Regions from separate parts of the Microbulbifer sp. TYP-18 genome, predicted to be linked through region 3. Evidence: predicted binding sites of a transcription regulator. Region 3 holds the regulator's gene; each other region holds the start of a gene.
What was found. The regulator LexA, encoded in region 3, represses DNA repair genes until DNA is damaged. The targets are predictions, from matches to a motif close to ACTGTNTNTANANACAGT.
Positions count from the first base shown of each region.

Region 1: the regulator LexA is predicted to act here: its motif matches at 2,353-2,370, upstream of uvrD (DNA helicase II).
Region 2: the regulator LexA is predicted to act here: its motif matches at 4,956-4,973, upstream of ABVT36_RS10340 (YebG family protein).

Region 1 is NZ_JBFRBC010000005.1:113,631-120,974, forward strand. Features, by position in the region: gene ABVT36_RS07085 (multidrug effflux MFS transporter) at 1-1,217, opposite strand, end outside; gene hexR (transcriptional regulator HexR) at 1,373-2,224, opposite strand; gene uvrD (DNA helicase II) at 2,404-4,599, shown strand; gene ABVT36_RS07100 (RidA family protein) at 4,724-5,107, opposite strand; gene spoT (bifunctional GTP diphosphokinase/guanosine-3',5'-bis pyrophosphate 3'-pyrophosphohydrolase) at 5,251-7,344, opposite strand, start outside.
Region 2 is NZ_JBFRBC010000010.1:64,762-72,105, forward strand. Features, by position in the region: gene trxA (thioredoxin) at 1-631, opposite strand, end outside; gene ABVT36_RS10310 (hypothetical protein) at 1,199-1,546, opposite strand; gene ABVT36_RS10315 (sigma-70 family RNA polymerase sigma factor) at 1,539-2,093, opposite strand; gene ABVT36_RS10320 (DUF6249 domain-containing protein) at 2,106-3,047, opposite strand; gene ABVT36_RS10325 (hypothetical protein) at 3,167-3,499, opposite strand; gene ABVT36_RS10330 (DUF924 family protein) at 3,498-4,193, shown strand; gene ABVT36_RS10335 (LysE family translocator) at 4,193-4,810, shown strand; gene ABVT36_RS10340 (YebG family protein) at 5,006-5,302, shown strand; gene ABVT36_RS10345 (MAPEG family protein) at 5,377-5,772, opposite strand; gene ABVT36_RS10350 (amidohydrolase family protein) at 5,834-7,135, opposite strand; gene ABVT36_RS10355 (amidohydrolase) at 7,132-7,344, opposite strand, start outside.
Region 3 is NZ_JBFRBC010000003.1:183,122-190,465, reverse strand. Features, by position in the region: gene ABVT36_RS05235 (TetR/AcrR family transcriptional regulator) at 1-496, opposite strand, end outside; gene ABVT36_RS05230 (TIGR00730 family Rossman fold protein) at 996-1,634, opposite strand; gene lexA (transcriptional repressor LexA) at 1,799-2,404, shown strand; gene ABVT36_RS05220 (hypothetical protein) at 2,488-2,742, opposite strand; gene ABVT36_RS05215 (DUF6586 family protein) at 2,855-3,343, opposite strand; gene topA (type I DNA topoisomerase) at 3,340-6,030, opposite strand; gene ABVT36_RS05205 (hypothetical protein) at 6,378-6,899, opposite strand; gene ABVT36_RS05200 (universal stress protein) at 7,036-7,344, shown strand, end outside.

The DNA.
Region 1 (7,344 bases), on a different contig from region 3:
GCCACTACTATGGGTTCACGCGTCCGGGCGACGAACAGGGCCAGTCCCAGTGCCACCGTGGCGCAGGCGAACATAGTGGCGGCAATGGGTACCAGGGTACCCGTATGTAACCGGTTGGCGACCCCACCCAACAGCCCGCCGGCGATAAACAGGCTGGCGCCATAGAGGGCGTTGGCACTGCCGCTGATCTTGGGGAAGAATTCCAGATAGCAGGCGGCCGCGTTGGGCGCGGTTATGCCGATACAGGCCACCACCAGCACCAGTGGAACCATCCACAGAGCTATCTCCCTGGCACCGGTCAGGGTTCCCAGCAGCAACAGGCCACAGCCCAGCAGTTGCAGGAAGATACCCGCCAACAGTATCCGCCGCGGGGCAAAGAACTTCAGCAGACGGATATTGATCTGCACCATCACAATCAGTGCCGCAACACAGCTGCCAAAGAACAGCGGGAAGTGACCCGCAGACACTTCAAAATACTCCATAAACACGAAAGGGGCGGTGGTTACGTAGATAAACATGGAGCTGCTGACAAACGCCTGGGCGCCGAGAAAACCCAGTGCCCGCCGGTTGCTCAGCACCCGCCCGTAGCTGCGCACCAGCTCTGCAATGGGTTTCCTCTGTCGCCTGGCGCGGAGAAAGGGGGACACGGTTTCCGGCACCAGTTGTCGCACCACCAGGATCATGGCGGTGGCATACAGAAGCAGAAACACGAAGATACTCTGCCAGCCGCTGAAGGTCAGCAGTACCGAACCGATCACCGGTGCCAGTAGTGGCGCCATCAATATCATGGTGCTGATGATGGAGATCACCTTAGCGGCGTCGCGGCCGCTGTATAGATCCCGCACTATGGCGGCGCAGATAACGGTTGCAAAGCCGCCGCCAACAGCCTGCACCAGGCGCAGGGCGACCAGCTGATTTACCTGGGTGACGAATAGTATCGCCAGTGTGCTGAGGAAAAAAATACCCAGCCCGATAGTGCCTACAGTGCGGCGCCCCCAGCGATCCGACAGGGGGCCGCCCAACAGCTGGCCGAGCGCGAAGCCCAATAGATAACTGGAGATTGAATGCTGGACTTGCTCCACCTCGGTGCCGAGAACCGAGGCCATAAGTGGAATCGCCGGCAGATAGGTATCTATTGCGAAGGGCGTAAGTGCCACCAGCACCGCCAGGTAGGATGCCAGCCAGGGGGGTGCATGTTTCTCAGCAAACGGCGACATAAAACTCGGTGGCCTGGAAATAAAGGCGGCAGCAGACGTGGACTGAACCGCGCCGGACGGAGGGATATTCGCGGCAAGGCGCGAATGGCAGGTATTGTGGCACGATTTTTGCCCGGAGTAAAGTAGCCCGTCGGTGCCCGGGCGCTGGTGGCGGTTTAATTTTCCTCGCGCAGCGTGTGCAGGCCCCGCTTCAGCTTCATCAGGTGGTCCTGCAGCTGGGTGCCCTTGCGCTGGGCGACGCCAATGGCGAGGGTGTCTATCACTACCAGGTGGGCGATGCGTGATGACAGAGGGGTATAGATTTCTATGTCCTCTTCCACGTCCACTTCCAGGGGAATAGAGGATCGCACCGCTACCGGCGAGCCACTGGGTGCCAGACCGATGACCGTGCCCCCCTGTTGTTTGACCATTTCGATGGAGTGCAGCAGGGCCCTGGTGCGGCCGCTCTGGGAAATCGCGATCACCACGTCGCCCGGTTCCATCGACATGGCGGACATATTCTGCATATGGTGGTCCGAGTAAGCCGCTGTGGCCAGTTGCAGGCGGAAGAACTTGTGCTGGGCATCCGCCGCCACCGCCCCGGAGGCGCCGAATCCGAAGAACTCCACCCGCTTGGTGGCTGCGATTGCGGCCACTGCGGCCTCCAGTGCGCGATTGTCCAGGGTGTCACGCACATTGAGCAGGGTGTCGACGGTGGAATCAAACACCTTGCGCTTGTACTCAGCGATGGTGTCGGTCTCGGTCACCGCTATCTGGCCGAAACTGGGGCTGGATGCCAGCTGCTGGGCCAGGTTCAGCTTGAACTCCTGAAATCCGGAGCAGCCCACTGCGCGGCAGAACCGCACTACGGTGGGTTCGCTCACCTGGGCCTCGGTGGCCAGGTCCACGATGCGCATATGGATGATTTCATTGGGGTTGGCGAGGATGTACTCCGCCACCTTGCGTTCCGATTTGCGCATGGAGGACAGCTGTTCACTGATTTTCTGCGTGACTTCTGCCGGTTTCACGATACTTCCTTCTGAACTCCTGACGGCGCAGTGTAGCTGCTGCCAACCCGGCTGGCGAGCCGTGGTGCCAGGCCCTGGGCGGGCGGCGGGAGACGAAGCTTCCAGGATTGAGCCGGCAGTGAGAGTTACCTGTTTATTTGCACAGGTATCCGCTGCGGGCTCTGTTACAATCGCCGCCCATGGACGTATCTCAGATTCTCGGCCCTCTCAACGACGCCCAGCGCGAGGCGGTGGCGGCCCCGCCCGGCAACCAGCTGGTATTGGCCGGTGCCGGGTCCGGCAAAACCCGTGTGCTGGTGCACCGTATCGCCTGGCTGATGCAAGTAGAGGGCGCCTCGCCTTTCTCCTTGCTGGCGGTCACCTTTACCAATAAGGCGGCGCGGGAAATGCGCGCGCGCATCGAAGAACTGTTGGGGGTGAACACTTTTGGCATGTGGGTGGGGACTTTTCACGGTCTGGCGCACCGCTTGTTGAAAGCCCACTGGCAGGAGGCAAAGCTGCCGCAGAATTTCCAGATCCTGGATTCCGACGACCAGCTGCGACTGATCAAACGGGTACAGGACGGCCTGGGTCTGGACGAAAAGAAGTGGCCGCCGCGGGAGACCCAGTGGTGGATAGGTACGCAGAAGGATGAGGGACGGCGCCCGCAGTATATCCAGCCCGGCGCAGATCCCTGGCTGCGGACCATGGTGGATATCTACATTGCCTATGAGGAGGCCTGTCAGCGTGGGGGACTGGTGGATTTCGGCGAGTTGTTGCTGCGCGCCCACGAATTGTGGCTGAACAACGATGCGGTACTGGCCCACTACCGGCGCCGCTTTCCGTTTATCCTGGTGGATGAATTTCAGGATACCAACACCATCCAGTACGCCTGGCTGCGGTTGCTGGCCGGGGACCAGTGCCATATCACCGCCGTGGGTGACGACGACCAGTCCATCTATGGCTGGCGCGGTGCCAAGATCGAGAATATCCAGCACTTTGGCAGGGATCTGCGCGATGTGCAGACGGTGCGCCTGGAGCAGAATTACCGGTCCACCGGTACCATCCTCAAGGCCGCCAACGCGGTTATAGAACACAACGCCGGCCGCCTGGGCAAGGAGCTTTGGACCCGGGGGGAGGACGGTGAGCCTATCGCGGTTTACGCCGCCTATAACGAACAGGACGAAGCGCGTTTTATCGTCGAGCATATCAACGATTGGCTGGGGGCTGGCCACCGCCGCGATAGCATCGCCATTCTCTACCGTTCCAATGCCCAGTCGCGGGTACTGGAAGAGGCGCTGCTGCGGGAGCAGATGCCCTACCGCATCTATGGCGGCCAACGATTCTATGATCGTATGGAAATCAAGAATGCGCTGTCCTACCTGCGCCTGATCGCCAATCGCGACGACGATACGGCTTTCGAGCGGGTGGTAAACACACCTACCCGGGGTATCGGTGTGCGCACCGTGGAAATGGTGCGCGCCTCTGCCCGCGAGCAGGGCTGCTCCCTCTGGCGGGCCGCCAACCTGATGTTGCAGCAGCGCCTGCTGGCGGCCCGCGCCGCTGGCGCCCTGCAGGCATTCCTCGATCTGATCAATCAGTTGGCGGCCAATGCGCAAGACAAGTCCCTCGATGCCATCGCCGAGGATGTGATCGAAACCAGCGGCCTGCTGGATTTTCACCGCAGGGAAAAGGGGGAGAAAGGCCAGACCCGTGTGGAAAACCTGCAGGAACTGATCAGTGCCTGCCGGGCATTCGATGGCCTGGACCTGGCGGAAAATGACGAGGAGCGCCCGCTGCTGGACCAGTTTCTGGACAGTGCGGCGCTGGATGCGGGAGAGGGGCAGGCGGATGAGTTTGAGGATGCGGTGCAGCTGATGACCCTGCACTCCGCCAAGGGACTGGAGTTCCCCCTGGTGTTTATGGCCGGGGTGGAGGAGAACCTGTTTCCACACAAGATGTCGGCGCAGGAGCCGGGCCGGATGGAGGAGGAGCGGCGCCTCTGTTACGTGGGCATCACCCGCGCCATGCAGAAGCTCTATATCACCTACGCCGAAAACCGGCGCCTGTTCGGCAGCGAAAGCCACAATAGCCCGTCTCGTTTTATCGGTGAGATACCGCCGGACCTGGTTTGTGAAGTGCGGCTGAAAACCGAGATTTCCAGGCCACTGTTCAATCCGGATTACGGCAAAGTGGGACGCTTGTCCGATCCGCCGCCGGACTTCGACGACCTGCCGCCACTGGCCCTGGGGGGGCGTGTGGAGCACCCCAAGTTTGGCGAGGGTACTGTGGTACAGTTCGAGGGCAATGGCCCGCGCGCGCGGGTGCAGGTTAATTTTGACGATGCCGGCAGTAAATGGCTGGTGGTGACCATGGCAAAGCTACAGCCACTGTAAAGGCTGCAGAAAAGATGTGTCTGGCTGAGCTGCCCTGCCTTTGGCAGTGCGGCTATTGCAGACGGTGATGATCCGGGCTGGGGATAAATTGTGCTTCGGAGGCACAAAGCAGGGTGGCCCCAGGTCAGATCACCAGGACCCCTTCCACTTCAAACAGGGCACCTTTGGGCAGCTCATTGACACCAACGGCGGCGCGCGCAGGAAACGGCTCCTCAAAGAACTCCTTCATAACTTCATTTACCGCCGAGAAATTCTTCAGGTCGGTGAGATAAAGATTGAGTTTGACGACACGGGACAGGGAGCCGTTGGCCGCTACGCAAACGGCTTCCAGGTTGCGAAACGCCTGGCGCGCCTGCTCGGTGAAGTCGCTGGATACCATTTCCATGGTCTGGGGGTCCAGGGGAATCTGCCCGGAGAGATAGACGGTGTTATGCACTTTAACGGCTTGCGAGTAGCTACCGATTGCGGCCGGTGCCAGGTCGGTTTTAATCACAGCGCGATTAGGCATGGTTGACTCCGATGCTTGGTGGCAGGGAAAGCGGGTCAATATAGCGCGTTCGGGCGGTGTTGGGGAGATCAAGAAAGAGAGATTGCCCCGAATGTAGTGATTTTGTCTGGGTGGGGCCTGTTGCGGTGCTCGCCCCAAAATGCTCAGGGGCGCGCGATACGTATCACCGCCGGCAGGTTGCGCAGTCGTTTCATCACCCGGGCCAGATGAACGCGGTTTCTCACTTCCAGAGTCATGGCGATGACACTGTTGTGCGCGTCCTTCTCATCCACGTGAATCTGCTCAATACTTGCCCCCTCTTCGGTGATGCGGGTGGCGAGCCGGGCGATGATGCCGCGCTCCGACTCCACTTCCACACGCACGTCGCCGAGAAACTCCCCTTTCACGTCCGGCGACCAGTTCACCGCCATGATGTTTTCCGGGTGTTCGCGGAAATCAATGGTGTTGCGGCAGGTGTCCCGGTGAATCACCACCCCCTTGCCGGAGCTGATATGGCCGATGATGGTGTCGCCGGGAATGGGCCGGCAACAGCGGGCGAAGCTGACCAGCATGCCCTCCTGCTCATCGATGGTGAGCGGCGAGGAAATGTTGCTGGCCTCGCTTTCGCGGCTGTCCACAGGTACCAGCAGTTTGGCCGCGGAAAACGCCACTTTGTTACCGAGGCCGATTTCCTCCAGCAGCTTCTCCAGAGTTGCGCACTTGGTTTCCTGCAGACCCTGCTGCAGCTGCGACTCCCCCAGTTGCTCCAGGCTGGTATCAAACTTGCCCAGCGCCTTTTGCAGCAGCCGCCGTCCCAGCGCAACGGAGTCGTGGTGGCGCTGGTGTTTGAGATAGTGGCGGATGGCGCTGCGCGCTTTGGCGGTGACCACAAAATTGAGCCAGTTGGGATTGGGCTGGGCATTCTTGCTGGTCAGTATCTCCAGCTTCTGGCCGCTCTGCAGCGGCTGCGACAGGGGCGCCAGGCGCTGGTTGATGCGCACCGCCACACAGGAGTTGCCCACATCCGTATGCACCGAATAGGCAAAGTCCACCGCCGTGGCCCCGGCGGGTAGATCGATGATTTCGCCTTTGGGGGTGAAGACGTAAACCTCGTCGGGGAACAGGTCTATCTTCACATTCTCGATGAATTCCAGCGAATCGCCGGCGCGCTGTTGCATTTCCAGTAAACCCTGCACCCAGCGCCGCGCGCGCACCTGGCTGGTGCCGCCGGTGTTGACCACCTCGTCGCCGGAGGCCTTGTACAGCCAGTGTGCGGCGATACCGCTGTTGGCCATTTCGTCCATTTCCTTGGTGCGGATCTGTACCTCGATGGGCACCCCGTGCATGCCCAGCAGCACCGTGTGCAGCGACTGATAACCGTTGGATTTGGGAATGGCGATATAGTCCTTGAACTCGGAAATCACCGGCTTGTACAGATTGTGCATAACACCCAGTGCCCGGTAGCTGGTGTCCACGCTGTCGACGATGATGCGAAACGCATAGACGTCCATGATTTCCCTGAACGACTTCTTCTTGGCGCGCATCTTCTGGTAAATACTGTGCAGGTGCTTTTCCCGGCCTATCACCAGGGCGTCTATCCCCTCCCGCTGCAGGCGTACCTCAATGGCGTTCTGGATTTTTTCCAGCAGCTCCTTGCGATTGCCCCGCGCGGCCACCAGGGCGGCGCGCAGGCGGCTGGCGCGCAGAGGATAGATGGCGAAAAAAGCCCGGTCTTCGAATTCAATGCGGACATCGTTCATACCCAGGCGGTGGGCGATAGGTGCGTAAATCTCCAGCGTCTCGCGGGCGATGCGCACCCGCTTGTCCGGTTTCAGGGCGCCCAGGGTACGCATATTGTGCAGCCGGTCGGCCAGCTTGACCAGAATCACGCGGATATCCCGCGCCATGGCCAGGGCCATCTTCTGGAAGTTTTCGGCCTGTTTCTCCACCGGGCTGTCGGTTTCAAACTGGGTCAGCTTGGAGACGCCGTCCACCAGTTCCGCCACTTCTTCGCCGAACTGCTCCGCCAGGGCCGTCTTTGGAATACCGGTATCCTCGATGACGTCGTGCAGCATGGCCGCAGCCAGACTCTGGTGGTCCATGTGCATGCCGGCGAGGATGGTGGCCACGGCCAGGGGGTGGGTAATGTAGGGTTCGCCGGAGCGGCGCTGCTGACCGTCGTGGGCCTGCTCAGCATAGAAGTAGGCGCGGCGGACTATTTGGATCTGATCGGGTGGCAGGTAGGAGGAGAGGCGGTG
Region 2 (7,344 bases), on a different contig from region 3:
CCTCCAGTGCCTGTTGCAACGCCTTTATCTCAGGCGACTCGGCCGCCTGCTGCTTGAGTTCCAACTGCGCCATCAACTGCTGATAATCGGAATCCTGATCCGCCAGCAGAATCTTCCCCAATACGGTTTCCGCTTCCGCAATACGGTTTTGTTCCAGCAGTACCGCCGCAAACTGCTTGGCGATGTCCGCGCGCTCCGAGGACTCACTATAGGCCTGACGAAGCAGCGGCATTGCCTCGTCCAATCGGTTCTCCGACACCAGTGCCTGAGCCTGCTGCAGTTTGATATCCCAGGGCTTGGGCAGGTACTTATCCAATATCTCGCGAATTTCGCTTTCCGGCTGCACACCCGCAAAGCCGTCCACCGGCTGCCCGTCTTTCAGAACCATCACCGTAGGCAGGCTGCGCACACCCAACTGCGCCGCCAACATCTGTTCACTATCGGCGTTGACCTTGGCCAACAGAAACTGACCTGCATATTCATTGGCCAGTTTTTCCATCACCGGCATCAACTGTTTACAGGGCTCGCACCAATCAGCCCAAAAATCCACCACCACGGGCCGCTTCATGGACTCGTCAATCAGTAGCTGCTGAGCACTCTCCGCGGTAACTTCCACAATACAATCGTTCACAAAAACTCCTTATTGAGCCTCACTGCTCTGCGCCTCATGGTACACCCAGGCGTACTGTTTGTTGAGTGCCGGCCCTCTGGCCGCCTGGCCAAATGGACGCTGCGCCGACCGCAATACAGCGACAGGCCCGACCGGTACTCGGGTGGCCACACTGCTTTCGAATTCAATAACCTCCCGAATTGCACCTGAATCGACAATACAGATGCTCACTGGCCATCGCTGTGACGACTTCAGGCGACGAACCCGGCAACGGATTGCCGCATCTCATTGAGCCACAGGGTCCGCTCGGCCAATATTAACCGGGCAACTCAATAAGCTGCCGGGTTGGTAGCAGAAGCGTTTTGATAGTCATCGCGAGTGAAAATGAACGGACTGAAGTGGAAAGGGTGGGCTTTTGGCTTGGGTAGCGGTTCGAAAAAAGAGCTTCCCGCCACTTCTCCTTGCGCCGGCTCAATAGCGGTCATTGATTCCTTAAATCCAGGGATGAGCCCGCCACACTGTGCAATTCCTGTTCGCAGGTCACAAAACCGGTGGCAGCAGGGCTCTCTCAGCTGGTGTGGACAGGCGCTAGCGCCGTGCCGCAACAATACCGCCGGCCATGACCACCAGTGAAGCGACTATCCCAGCACCCACCAGGCCATATAAGCTTACGGATTGACGTGCGGCCTCACCCAGGACCTCCTCAAAGGGAAACTGCCAGGCAACGATGGCGGAAGCCACCAGGACCGCACCATATTGCATACGCGTCACCCGGCGCTCCCGGCGCCACACGGGAGATGGCAGTTGCGACATCACCGCTTCGCAGAACCCATCGTTCTCCAGATAGGGTTCATTGAACTGCAACTGCTGGCCAAGCCAGCGGTCAAAGCCCAGTTCACTGTCCTGCTGCTCGAGCTCGTGTTCAAATCTATCCACTTGTAACCTCCTCCCGCCAAGCATAAAGCAATGTCTGCAATTTTGCCCGCGCTCGGTTGATGTGGGATTTTACCGTACCAAGAGGCAGCTTCATAATAGTGGCTGCCTCCTCGTGGGAAAAACCGCGCTGCATACATAGGTGCACCGCCTGTCGTTGCGCCTCGCTGAGTTCCTCCATCGCCGCATTCAGATCCCGCGACATACCCAGCTGTTGCGCCTCTTCCACGCTCTCCTGCGCCTGCGCCCGATCCACCAGCTCCTGGTTGACTTCGGGTGTCTGCTTGCGCTTGTGGCTCATGACCAGATTGTAGGCGATACGGTACAACCAGGTGCTGAAACGCGCATCGCCGCGGAAAGCGGGTAGCGCCTTATAGGCCTTGATAAACGCCTCCTGTGCCATATCGTCGGCCAGAGCCTGGTCATCATTACACAATCCCCGCAGCGAAAACCGCAATTGCGACTGATAGCGACGAACCAGCTGGGCGTAGGCCCGCTGGTCTCCGTCGTTAACAATGCGTCGGATCAGATCCTCGTCATTGAGGCCCATTACCCAGCTTCCCTACCCTGCCCCACTTGAGTTCTGCTGTTCGAATCTCCAGTTGATAAACCGCGCCGCTCCGATAAACAGAGGTATCAGGCCCAGGCTCCCCACTTCCGGCCCCGCCGCTATAGAGAGCCAGATCAGCAGCGCCAGACCCACGGCGATGAGAGTAAAGCCCCGGTCCCTCAGGTTCGCCGGCGAAGTCCCCTCGAGTGAATCCAGCATTTCCTGCGGAATATCCCGGCCCTCGACCACCATCCGGTTGATATTGTCCATCAGCAGCTGCCTCTTGCGATAGCTGTTGCGGGTCACCAGCCACACAATAAGGACCGGAGTGCCGAACACGGCCAGAATTCCCAGAATGGCGGGTATCAATTCCATATTATTGTCTCCAAACTCGAAGCCGTGATCGTGCCGGCCGCTGCCACCGCGACGGTGGGAACGATCGCTGCGCGCGCCGGTATTGCTCTCCCGTGTGATACCGATACTGACATTCTCCGGCACGCCATCGAGCACTCTATCCACCACGAAACCCTTTTCGTCGAGCACTCCTTTGCTTTCCAGCTCATCGTAGATGCGCCGGGTCAGGGCTCCGCCAAACTCTTCGCCCAGATCCAACTGCACTTCAGAGGTTTCACCGTCCTCATCCCGAGTTTTTATGCGCAGGCTGCCATCCTCGTCGCGATAGATACGCACCTGGCTGTGCAGCTGGTCCCTTGCCCGGCTCTGTACTTCCCGCGCCTGGCTGAGCCGCTCCTGTGCCTCCTTCGCCCGCTGCAACTGCCTCTGTTCCATCTGCCCTTCGACACCGGTGGCCCGGGGGGCCTCAGGCGCCGGTACGGGGGCGTCCGGTGTTTGCGGGACCTGAACATCCGCCGGCTCCTGGGCCCAACTCAAGGCCGTGAAGGCGGCCAGTACAGCCAGCCACAGCGCGGCCGGATAGTTTCTTTTCGCTCTCATAGTTAGTGCTCTCTAGTCGTTTACTGCTTCCTGTCCGGCAGATGGGGCCCGGTCCGCCACAGTAGGGGCCCTCCCACAGGATTTTGCCTGTCCTTTATAGAGCGGCAACCACAGGGGCATCACAGGCCCACCGAATTGCCCCGGGGGCGTATCGCCAGTTCGATCCCGACGAGTGACGCCGCCAGACCCTCAAAGATCTGTTCCTGTGCGGCGATTCTTACCGGAAAGCGCGGACCGGTCGGTTCCTTCTGGTTTTTCTGGTGCCGAACTCCGTCCCCGCACTCATTGAACTTGCGGGTGAAAGCCTGCTCCGCCTTCAGGGTGAGATCCCGCTGCACCTCCAGCATGGGAATGGCCAGTTCACCCGCCGCCGCCGGCAGGCTGCTGACCAAAATGACCACCACTGCGCAGGCGCGCACCATTTTCACACTCACTGCATTTAGGGTTACCATGATCGCCTCCAGGCAATTGTCCTTTTACAGCGATAAGATGGTACTAGCAATGCATTTGGATGCACCGACGGTCACTTTTTCCCAGGGTGCCGTTCCGCAGCCTGCCCAGATACTGTGCGCCTGGTTCGGCAGTGCGGAGCTCCGGGCCCCGGTCGAGGAGCCATATCGCCGGCTGTGGTTTAGCCCCAGCGAAGCGAACGACAAGGGGTTAGCGCGGGATTTCGGCCAGGTGGTGGAGCGGGCCCTGGCGGGTCAACTGGACGACTGGAGTGCGACATTGACAGGTGAACTGGCGCTGGTGCTGCTCTGTGACCAGTTTACCCGCAATATTTACCGCGGAACCAGCAGCGCCTTCGCGGGGGATGCCAGGGCGCAGCAGCTCGCCCTGGCGGTGATCCAGCGGGGCGATCACCACCGGCTAGGACTCTACCAGCGCGCTTTTCTGGGTATGCCACTGGAACACGGTGAAAGCGAAGAGATGCAGCAACGCTCCGTGGCCTTTTTCGACCAGCTGCGCAAAGTCCGCTGGAACAGCGCGGAAGAGACGGCCCAGGCAGACAGCTTTTATCGATACGCTGTGGCGCACCGGGATGTCATCGACCGCTTTGGCCGCTACCCCCACCGCAACGCGGCCCTCGGTCGGGTGTCCTGGCCGGAGGAGCAGCAGTGGCTCGCGCAGGGAGGCGGCTTCTAATGGACTGGATCGCCTGGTTGTCCCTGGCCGGGATATGCACCCTCGGGGCCATGTCGCCCGGCCCCAGCCTGCTTATTGTGATGCGCAACGCCGCCTCCGGTGTCCGCCAGGGTATGGCAGCGGCGGTGGCACACGGTATTGCGATTGCGGTCTACGCCGGCTTGACGGCCTTTGGACTGGCGGTACTGATCACCAGCTCTCCAGCAGTATTCACCGCCCTGCAGTGGGCCGGTGCGGCACTGCTGCTCTATCTGGGCTGGAAATCCCTGCGCGCCACCGGCTCCGACAGTGGTACAGCGGAGAAACCGCGGGCGCCGGTGCCAGTGCACAGAGCCGCACTGCAGGGTTTCGGGGTCGCCTTTTTCAATCCGAAAGTGGTGATATTCTTCACCGCCCTGTTCAGTCAGTTCGTCACCGAACAGCAGTCTTTCACCATCAAGCTGGGCATGGCCGCCCTCGCCTCCGCCATCGACGCGGCCTGGTACTGTCTGGTTGCGATTGCGGTCACCGCCGGCAGTCGGGGCGCCTGGATAAGCGAATCCGTCAGTCGCAGACTGCAGCAGCTCCTGGGGATCCTGCTGGTAGCCCTGGCGGCGCGACTGGTGCTCTCCATCTGACTCCCGGCACCCCTCTCCCGGAACCCGTCTGTCGGTAAAGCCACAACCGCTTCCCGGGCATATTTGCCACCCGGGCGCCTCACCCGATCCGCCACCGGCGATCAAAATGCGAAACCCGCCATTGACACTGCATATAATTACAGATACTGTATGCTTAAACAGTATTCATAACCAGACCATAAGGGGACATTAACAATGGCTGTTGTTGCTGTATGGAAGTGCGATAGGGACGGAGCAATGTTCGACAACAAGAAAGACGCCGAAGAACACGACAAAATGCTGGAACTGGCCGCCAACATCACCTCTTTGATTGAGCGTCATGTGGACGAAATCTCCGAGGCGGCAGCCGAGGAAATCGGCCTGCTGCTGGCCCGGCAGAGAGAAGCCCTGGCCAAGGCCTGCAAAGGTAAGCCGGAAGTGTTGCTGGAAGCGGAGCCAGCCCAGCCGGAAGCAGCGGACGACCGCGTCACTCCGCTGGCAGTCAGCCAGTAACACCCAAACCCGCAGATTCTATCCCTGTAGTAGCCTGCCCGGCCCTGGCCGGGCTTTTTTGCACCAAGCAGTCGTCAGGCTGCCCGGAGCACGTAGAAGATATTGATCAGCGCAAAAGCGAAGATCACCACCCAGGTGAAGATGGTGCCCCAGAAGCGGCCCAGATGATAGCCGCCCCTACTCGCTATTAAACCATAGGCATGCAGCAGCCGCCCCAACACCAGCGCACTCCCCAACAGGTGTAGCCAAAGAGCCCCCAAGCCGTTCAACTCCGCAATCAGCATCAACAGCAGCGCCGCTGGCAAATACTCCACTGCATTGCCGTGGGCTCGCACCAACACAGCTCCACTATGCTTGCCGCCGGTGCCAACACCAACTTTCTCGTCGCGGCGAAAACGCACCACACGATAGGCCAGCGCCAGCAGCAACAGGCCGCTGAGGCCCGCGTAAAAACCCGTTATGTAAACCATTCCTTACTCCCGTCAGAACGGCGGAAATGATTGTCCGCCGCTCTCCAAACCGCCAGTCACTTCAAAACTTGTATCCGGCTCCATGGCCCGCTTCCGGCTTGAGGTAGCGGTCGCGCAAACGGGTCGACCGGTTTACCAGTGACTGCTCCTCACCGCCAATCAGCACCCTCTCCGCAAAGCTGGTAACCTCCAGGGGATCCCCACTCCAAACCACCACGTCAGCCACGGCGCCCGGCTCAATGGTGCCACCTTCCAGGCCGTATATATCCGCCACATTGCGGCTGATGGCCTTGAGACCCTCTTCATAGGGAAGTCCGTAGGCAACCGCATTACCCGCCGCCTGGCGCGACAAGTGTATATTGTGGGTACCGCCATAACCGGGGCCGGCAATGGCCAGGGTGACGCCCGCGGCCTGCATTAGCGCTGCATTTTCCGCGCGTGCTCCAAGGCTTTCGAAAGCGATGGGCAGATTGTCCAGTGAATCTATCACCACCGGCACCCCGGCAGCGGCCAGTTGTGGCGCCACCATCCAGCCCTCAGCAGCTCCCGCTATGATGAGACGCAGATTGAAGTCGCGGGCCAGCTTGAGGGCCTGGAGAATGTCGCTGGCCCGGTTTGCAGTCACCAGCAGCGGCTGCTGGCCCTGAATCACCTTCTGCAGCGCCTCCAGGTCCGCTATGGAGTAATTCAGCTGTCGCCAGTTGCCGGAGCGGATAGCCTCGCGGTTGGCCCGGTACTCCCGCGCTTCCATGAGCGCGCGTTTGATCTTGGCAAACGCATTTGCCCGGCTGCCCCCGGCCAGCTGGGCTCCGACATCCCCCAGATACGCCTTGTGGGCGAGATCCGTTGCCACGACGCTATCGAACTCGCCGTTCAGCGCAATGGCAAAGCTCCGCCCGGCAAATACCCGCTGCATCTCTTCGGCGTCGGTATTCCAGGTGCTGATGGCGGGAAACACCACCGCGCGCGTGACACCGCCGGCCCGGCTGTAGGGAATCAGGGTACTGTTGGGGTTGTAGGCCGGCAGCGGGTCAAAGGCGCTGCCGATACTCTTCCCGGTGACCCCGTAATCATTTGTGCTGCTGGCAGCGCTTATCTCTACCAGGCCGAGCTCCGACATGGGGGCGATGACGCCGGGAGTCACGACTTTTCCCGTCGCATCGATGACTTTATCGGCATCTGCGTCGATGGATGGCGCCACGGCCTCGACACGGCCGTCCCGCAGGAGAATATCGGCTGTGGGAAGGCTGCCAGCGGCCGCCAATGTGTGGACTTTGCCACCCTTGATCAAAATCGTTTCCGCCTGCACTGTGGACGCCAACAGTCCGGTCAGCAGCAGAATTACCCGCGATAATCTGTTCACAGACGCTCCCCCTCTGGATTCAGTATCCCCAACTCGAAATCGGTATGCGGCTGACGCGCCGGGTCATTGCGGTCGTACATCAGCTCGCCGTCGATAAACACCTGGTCCGCTTTGCTGTAGACACTGAAGGGGTTGCCAGACCAGACCACGACATCCGCCATCTTGCCCTTTTCAAGGCTGCCGGTCTGCTCGTCGATTCCCAGCGCCCG
Region 3 (7,344 bases):
TCGCACCCAGCATGAAATAGAGCCGCCAGTAGATAGTCACCGGATCCAGCTCCGGCAGCGCCCGGGCCAGCAGGCCGGCGAATCGCCGGTAGCTGTCACCGTACCTGGAAACGATAAAACGGCGCAGATGCCCCTGATACTGGGTGTAGGCAAGTCCCAGCAGACGCATAAAGCGCTGCGGGTCGCGGCCCTCGGCGGCCAGGCTGCCCAGACCGACCCGGTAGAGGCTCTCCAGCAGTCCCTCCAGGTGCAGCGGCTGTTCCAGTGCGGCGCGGCGGTCCAGCTCATCCGCCAGGGTTGTGGTGAAAGGCGTGAGAAACCGCTCGAAAACCGCCTGAATCAATTCCTTTTTGGAACCGAAATGATAATTGACCGCCGCGAGGTTTACCCCCGCAGTGCTGGTAATGGTGCGCAGAGAAGTCTCGGTAAAGCCTCTTTCGGCGAACAACACTTCTGCCGCATCCAGAATTCGGGTAACGGTGTCCGGCTGGCTCATGAAATTCAAACTACCAATTAAAACAGTTGTTCGGTTCTGATGCAGATTAGCATAACCCGCCCACCCTGTGGCCACTAGCCGCGCCGGGCAGTAATATCAACACCCGCAGCCCGCTGTCCCGAACAGGGATGTTCGGGTCGCAAATCAAGTATGTAACTGCTTGATTTGTCGTGGAGGGCTTACGGACCTGCGTTGCAAACCAAGGTTGAGGAAAGCCGGGGAGGGTCTTTTCAACAAGCTGTTAGGGGCAGTCGGGATAGAAAGAGCCACACAGGAAGACAGGACAGGAACAGGGGCTCTGAAGGCTGGACAGGTGCACTACCAGAACCTGCCATCACCGGGCCTGAAACCGTGCACGCAAATGGCAGCATGCAATATCCGCCGGGGTCACAAACCAATTGGAGCTGTCGCTAAAAGATCGGCAGATTTTCGGACCAATTCCGCCCACAGCTGCGTTTCACCGCTAGCCAATGGATCGCTGGCACTTGGTGGGGGACTGCTATTCCCGCTCGCGGATATAATGGAGAATCAGCTCCGCGGCCTCATCCACTGTATCCACAGTTCTGAACAGATCCAGGTCAGTGGCATCAATACACTGGCGCTCCAGCACCGTGTCCACCAGCCAGTCCCGCAGTCCCGACCAATAACTTTTACCCACCAGCACAATCGGAAAGCGCCGTACCTTCTGCGTCTGTACCAGGGTCAACGCTTCGAACAGCTCGTCCAGAGTGCCATAACCCCCGGGCATGCCGACAAAGCCAACGGCGTGTTTAACAAACATAAATTTACGTACAAAAAAGTAGCGAAAATTCAGGCTGATATCCTGATAGGGGTTTGGTAACTGTTCAAACGGCAGTTCAATATTCAAACCGATAGACTTGCCCTTCTGGGGGTAAGCGCCGCGATTACACGCTTCCATCAAACCCGGCCCACCACCGGTAATCACCGGTACTCCCTCCGCGGCCAGCAATTCTCCCAACCTGACAGCCTGTTGGTACTCAGCACTATCCTCGGTAAATCTCGCCCCACCGAAAACGGTCACGGCGCCGTTCAGGGCAATCAGCCGCTCGATCCCGTCCACCAGTTCCGATTGGATGCGCAGAACGCGCCACGCTTCGGGCATTTTCGCATCAAGCATTGTTATAGTTCCTTTCTTGTCGCGCAATTAAACGCAAATTTTACAACCTGTCCCGTTCCACTTTAGCAGCAGTTAGCCGTCGGGCGCCAAACATTGCGCAGCAGGCAAATCTGTATATAATCACAGCAACTGTATATAAATACAGAAACACGACAGGTGATCACATGACCAACCTCACTGCCCGTCAGGCGCAAGTACTGGAATTGATCAAGTCCTATCTGGACGAGACCGGATACCCCCCAACCCGCGCTGAGATCGCCCAGGAACTGGGTTTTCGCTCCCCCAATGCGGCGGAGGAGCACCTCAAAGCGTTGGCGCGCAAGGGGGCTATCGAGATGGTGGCCGGTGCTTCGCGCGGAATCCGCATTCCCGACTACCAGCCAGGCTTGCCGGTTGTGGGCCGGGTGGCAGCCGGCAATCCCATTCTGGCGGAGGAGAACATCGAGGATTATTGCGAACTGCCTTCAGACTTTTTCCACCCCCCGGCGGACTATCTGCTGCGGGTCCACGGTATGAGTATGCGCGGCGCGGGGATTTTGGACGGCGATCTGCTGGCGGTGCAGCGCACTGACCAGGTGCGCAATGGCCAGATAGTGGTGGCGCGCATTGAGGACGAGGTGACCGTCAAGCGGTTTCGGCGCAAAGGCAATCAGGCAATGGTCCAGCTACTGCCGGAGAACGAGGATTTCGACGTGATCCAGGTGGACATGCGGGACAAAAATTTTGCTATCGAAGGGTTGGCTGTAGGCGTGATACGACAGAGCCCCTGAGCTTTACAAGTGGAGGCGGCCCGTCCGCCCTTGCCTTGCGCTCTCTAGCCGGGATGCCGTACTGACGGGGGTATTGTTCACCCTCAATGGATGGTGTGGTTGACCGGCTCCACTTCCTCTTCATCGATAAAGTCCACATCCGAATCGCCGATATTCTGCACCGCCTCGATACCCGCTTCCAGCATTGCGCGCGCAATGATGATTTTGTGCTCGCGCAAAAAGTGCAGACTCTCCTCCGAAAAGTGAATGCGCACCAGCGGGTCCTCCCTGTGGCCGGCGCGGCGCAGCGCTATATCGCCATTGGCCAGCTCAATGATTTCAAACGTTTCGGAGGACATGCAATTCTCCCCTTTTGACACGGCATCTTGTGGGGCAGTGTAACATACGGGGGGGCAGTCGTTCACGACAGATCCGTGTAAAGACTCTGGGGATGGAAAGCGGACGGCGGAGTTACCACTCCTCGGTATGGGCCCGGTGCCTCTGTACCAGCTCTTGCAACGCCAGGTGCCAGGCCCGCAACCTATCGTCATTGAGTGATTCGGGGTTGGCCGCCGCACGATTACCGGTGGAAATAAGATCAACACCCCCCTGCGCCCCGGCGTTACCCTTCCCCGGGCGCCACAGCAACCGCCAGCAGGCCTGCAGCTGGGTCAGCCAGCTGCAGGAATCCTCCTCCAGGGCGATAAGCTCAGCCACTTCCCCACTGGCTTTAGCGCTGGCTTGCAGGCGCTGCTGCAGCTCTGCGGCGGATTGAGGCTCCAGGCCCAGCTGCAATTGAAACGACAGCTCTGCCAGATAAGCCAGGTATGCCCTCCACAGCTGCATCAGTGCCGCCTCCCGCAGTGCCGCGGCCTGCAACCCCTGGGCCGGCTGCCCCGCCAACAGCAGCTCGCTCTTGCGCAGCGCCGAGGTTACAGTGCCGGTATAGGGATTGCTCATCCGGAACGGGAGGCCGATTTCCTCTTGGCCGCCGGCTTGCGCTTTGCCGCCGGACTCTTGCTACCGGCCTCCGCCTGCCACCGGCCGTCGCGATAAAAAGCTCGCCAGCCCGTCGCCTTGCCGTCCTCCTCGGACTGCACATACTGCTCCTGGGTCTTGCGGCTAAAGCGCACTACCGTATCGCGCCCCTGATCGTCTTCAGTGGGTGCGGAAAAGAGAAAACTGTACTTGGGATCTATCTCGCTCTGGTGTGGCAGCAGTTCCTTGACCAAAGGTGCCCGGGTCTCGCGCTTGCGCGGGAACTGGCTGGCGGCCAGGAACAGTCCCGATGCGCCATCGCGCAAAATATAATGGTCGTCCACTTTTGCGCACGCCAGCTCGGGCATGGGTACCGGGTCCATTTTTGGCGGCGCCGGCTGCCCGCTCTTGAGCAGCTTGCGGGTGTTTTTACAGTTCTCGTTGGTGCACGCAAAATACTTGCCAAAGCGACCCGGCTTCAGCTGCATGTCGCTGCCGCATTTATCGCACTCTATCACCGGGCCGTCGTAGCCTTTGATTTTAAAAGTGCCCTGCTCCACCTCGAAGCCACTGCAATCCGGGTTGTTACCGCAGATGTGCAGTTTGCGGTGTTCGTCCACCAGGTAACTGTCCATTGCGGTACCGCATTTGGGACAGCGGCGCTTTTCCCGCAACTGGCGGGACTCCGCCTCATCGTCCTGATCCGCATCCACAGCCTCATCGCCCGACACCAGGTTCATGGTGTTGGTACAGCGCTCCTTGGGCGGCAGGGCGTAACCCGAGCAGCCCAAAAACACACCGGTAGAACCGGTGCGAATCTGCATGGGGCGGCCACACTTACTACATTCGATATCTGTGTCCGTGGGCGTATTGCGGCGCATTCCCCCGTCTGCCGCCTGGGCCTTCTCCAGCCGCTGGGAAAAATCCGCATAAAACGCATCCAGCAGATCCTTCCAGCCCCTGTGCCCGTCGGCCACTGCGTCCAGGGACTCCTCCAGGTTGGCGGTAAAGCCGTAATCCATCAGGTTGGTAAAACTCTCCCCGAGGCGGTCCGTGACAATATCGCCCATTTTTTCGGCGTAAAAACGCCGGCTCTCCAGGCGAACATAACCGCGGTCCTGAATGGTGGAAATGATAGAGGCATAGGTGGAGGGGCGACCGATACCGCGCTTTTCCAATTCTTTGACCAGTGTCGCCTCGCTGTAGCGTGCCGGCGGCTTGGTGAAGTGCTGCTTGGGGTCCAGTTTCTTCAGGGACAGCTGCTCCCCCACCTTCACATCCGGCAGCACCAGATCCTCTTCTTTTTTACCGATCGACGGCGCCACTCTCAGAAAGCCGTCAAACCGGATCACCCGCCCGCGGGCGCGCAGCTCGAACTCCCCGGCACCCACCACCACTGAGGTGGAAGTGAACTGTGCCGGCGTCATCTGACAGGCGACAAACTGGCTCCAGATCAGGTGATACAGCCTTCCAGCGTCACGCTCCACACCCGCGAGCATTGCCGGTTGCATCCGGACATCCGAGGGCCGGATCGCCTCATGTGCCTCCTGGGCGCCTTCCTTGCTGCTGTAGCTGTTGGGCACTTCCGGCAGGTACTTGTCCCCATACTGCTCGCCGATAAACGCCCGCGCCGATTCCACCGCCTCGCCACTGAGGTTGGTGGAATCGGTACGCATGTAGGTAATATGGCCCGCCTCGTACAGCCGCTGAGCCAGTGTCATGGTCTTTTTGACGCTGAAGCCGAGTCGGTTGCTCGCCGCCTGCTGCAAGGTGGAGGTGATGAAAGGTGCGGTGGGTTTCGACTGAGTGGGTTTGTCGTCCCGGGCGGTAACCCTGAATTCCGATCCCTGCAGCGCCCTGACCGCAGCGCTGGCCTGGGATTCGTTAACGGGGCGGAAAGCTTCCCCGCCCTGGCGCTTGACTTCCAGCCGCAGTGGCTCTGTCTTGCGGGTTTGCGTATCGGCGAACAGAGTCCAGTATTCCTCCGGGATAAAAGCGCGGATTTCCCGTTCCCGCTCCACCACCAGGCGCACCGCTACCGACTGCACCCGCCCGGCAGAAAGGCCTCGGGCAACCTTCTCCCACAGCAGCGGCGATACCATATAACCGACAATGCGGTCCAGAAAACGGCGCGCCTGCTGGGCATTGACCCGGTCGATGTTGAGCCGCCCCGGATCTTTAAAGGCTTCCTGAATCGCCGATTTGGTGATCTCGTTGAACACCACCCGCCGGTAGCGTTCACCACCCCCGCCAATGGCCTCGCGCAGGTGCCAGGCGATAGCCTCCCCCTCGCGATCCAAATCCGTGGCCAGATAAATGTAATCGGCGTCCTGTGCCAGCTTGCGCAGTTCGCTGACCACCTTTTCCTTGCCCGGCAGTATCTCGTAATGGGCTTTCCAGTTGTGATCCGGATCTATACCCATGCGCTTGATCAACTGCTCGCGGCTTTTCTTGCGCCGATGAATTTCTTTCTGTTCCGGCGACAATTTGCGCGTCTCGGCCGCCCGCCGGGCCCGCTCCTTGGCATCCACGGGCTGCTTGTTGCCACCGCCAGTGGGCAGATCGCGAATATGGCCCACACTGGACTTCACTACAAAGTCCTTGCCGAGGTATTTGTTGATTGTTTTCGCTTTGGCAGGAGACTCGACGATAACCAGTGATTTACCCATAAGCACTTGATTTAGCTAAAAAAAAATTACTACACCTGCAGACTTTCTACACAGTGCTGCAGGAATATATAAGCCCCGTCCCCGACTTGGTCAAGCAAACAGCTGCATTCCCATTCGGCCAGTGGCGGCGTTTGTGGTCGCCAGAGCGACGATAATCCGGCCCTGCAGGGCCCCTCGCAGGTTGTTAAAAAAGCCTTTCCTGGCTTTCCTCAACCCGGGTTTACGGCGCATGTCCGCAAACCGTCCATGACAAATCAAGCAGCTACACGCTTGATTTGCGGCCCGAACATCCCGGTTCGGGACAGCGTGGAGTTGAAAAATACGTTTTCAACTGCCCGCCAGGCGCCTCATGCCGCATCGGGCCGACCCGGTGGCAACCGGATGGCCTGTTCAATCAGCGGTCGAAAGCGACCCAGTGCGGCTTCCAGCGCTGCCAGGCCCGGATCGCCGCTGGTTTCCCGCCACTGCACCCCCAGGCCCCCGCGGCTGGCCACCACCGCACAGGCGTCCTCCGGCAGCACCCCGAGCATTTCAACCAGTGCGGCTCGGGCGCTCTGCGGCGCAGCGCGCCCGTTGCGCCAGTCCCACCTGCCGGCGAAATGCATCGCGTGGGAGACCCGCTGCAACTCCAGCACCCAGTCCGTTTGCAACCGGCGATTGTCCTCCCAACGGCCGAAATAGACCGCGGCGGACCCCTCTCCCAGAGCCGCCGGAAGCGGCATCATCTGCACCGTCATACCGGCTTTGGCTGCGCGCTGGCGCAAAGCCGCGAGATCGCGGTCGCGGCGGCTAGGCTTGATCCACATCACCGGCCCAACCACCAGGACAAGGGCAAACAGGACGATAATGAGGGGCAGCCAGCTGGCCATGGCTTCTCCGTGCCGGTGTCAAAGGGCGCCCATTGTGCGCGAAACGGCGCTATTCATGTCAACAAGTTTTTTTTACAGTAGACTCTGGTGGGGCCACAGCGCCACCGCAAAAGAACCCAAAAGGAGCTATGCAGCAATGGCCAGCTATCAACGTATACTCGTGGGACTGGACCTGTCCGAAGAATCTGCCCAGGTTCTGCAAAAAGCGTCAGAAATCGGCAAGGCATCCGGTGCTGAGATCAGCCTTGTCCACGTGATCGAACCCCTTACCTTCGCCTATGGCGGCGACATTCCCATGGACCTGTCGGAAGTGCAGGAGCAGCTGCAGACCCAGGCCCGGGAACAACTGCACAAAGCTGCACAGTCACTGGGTGTACCGGCGGAGCGCCAGCGGGTGGTATTGGGGCAGCCCGCCACCGAGATCCACCGGCTGGCAGACGAATTT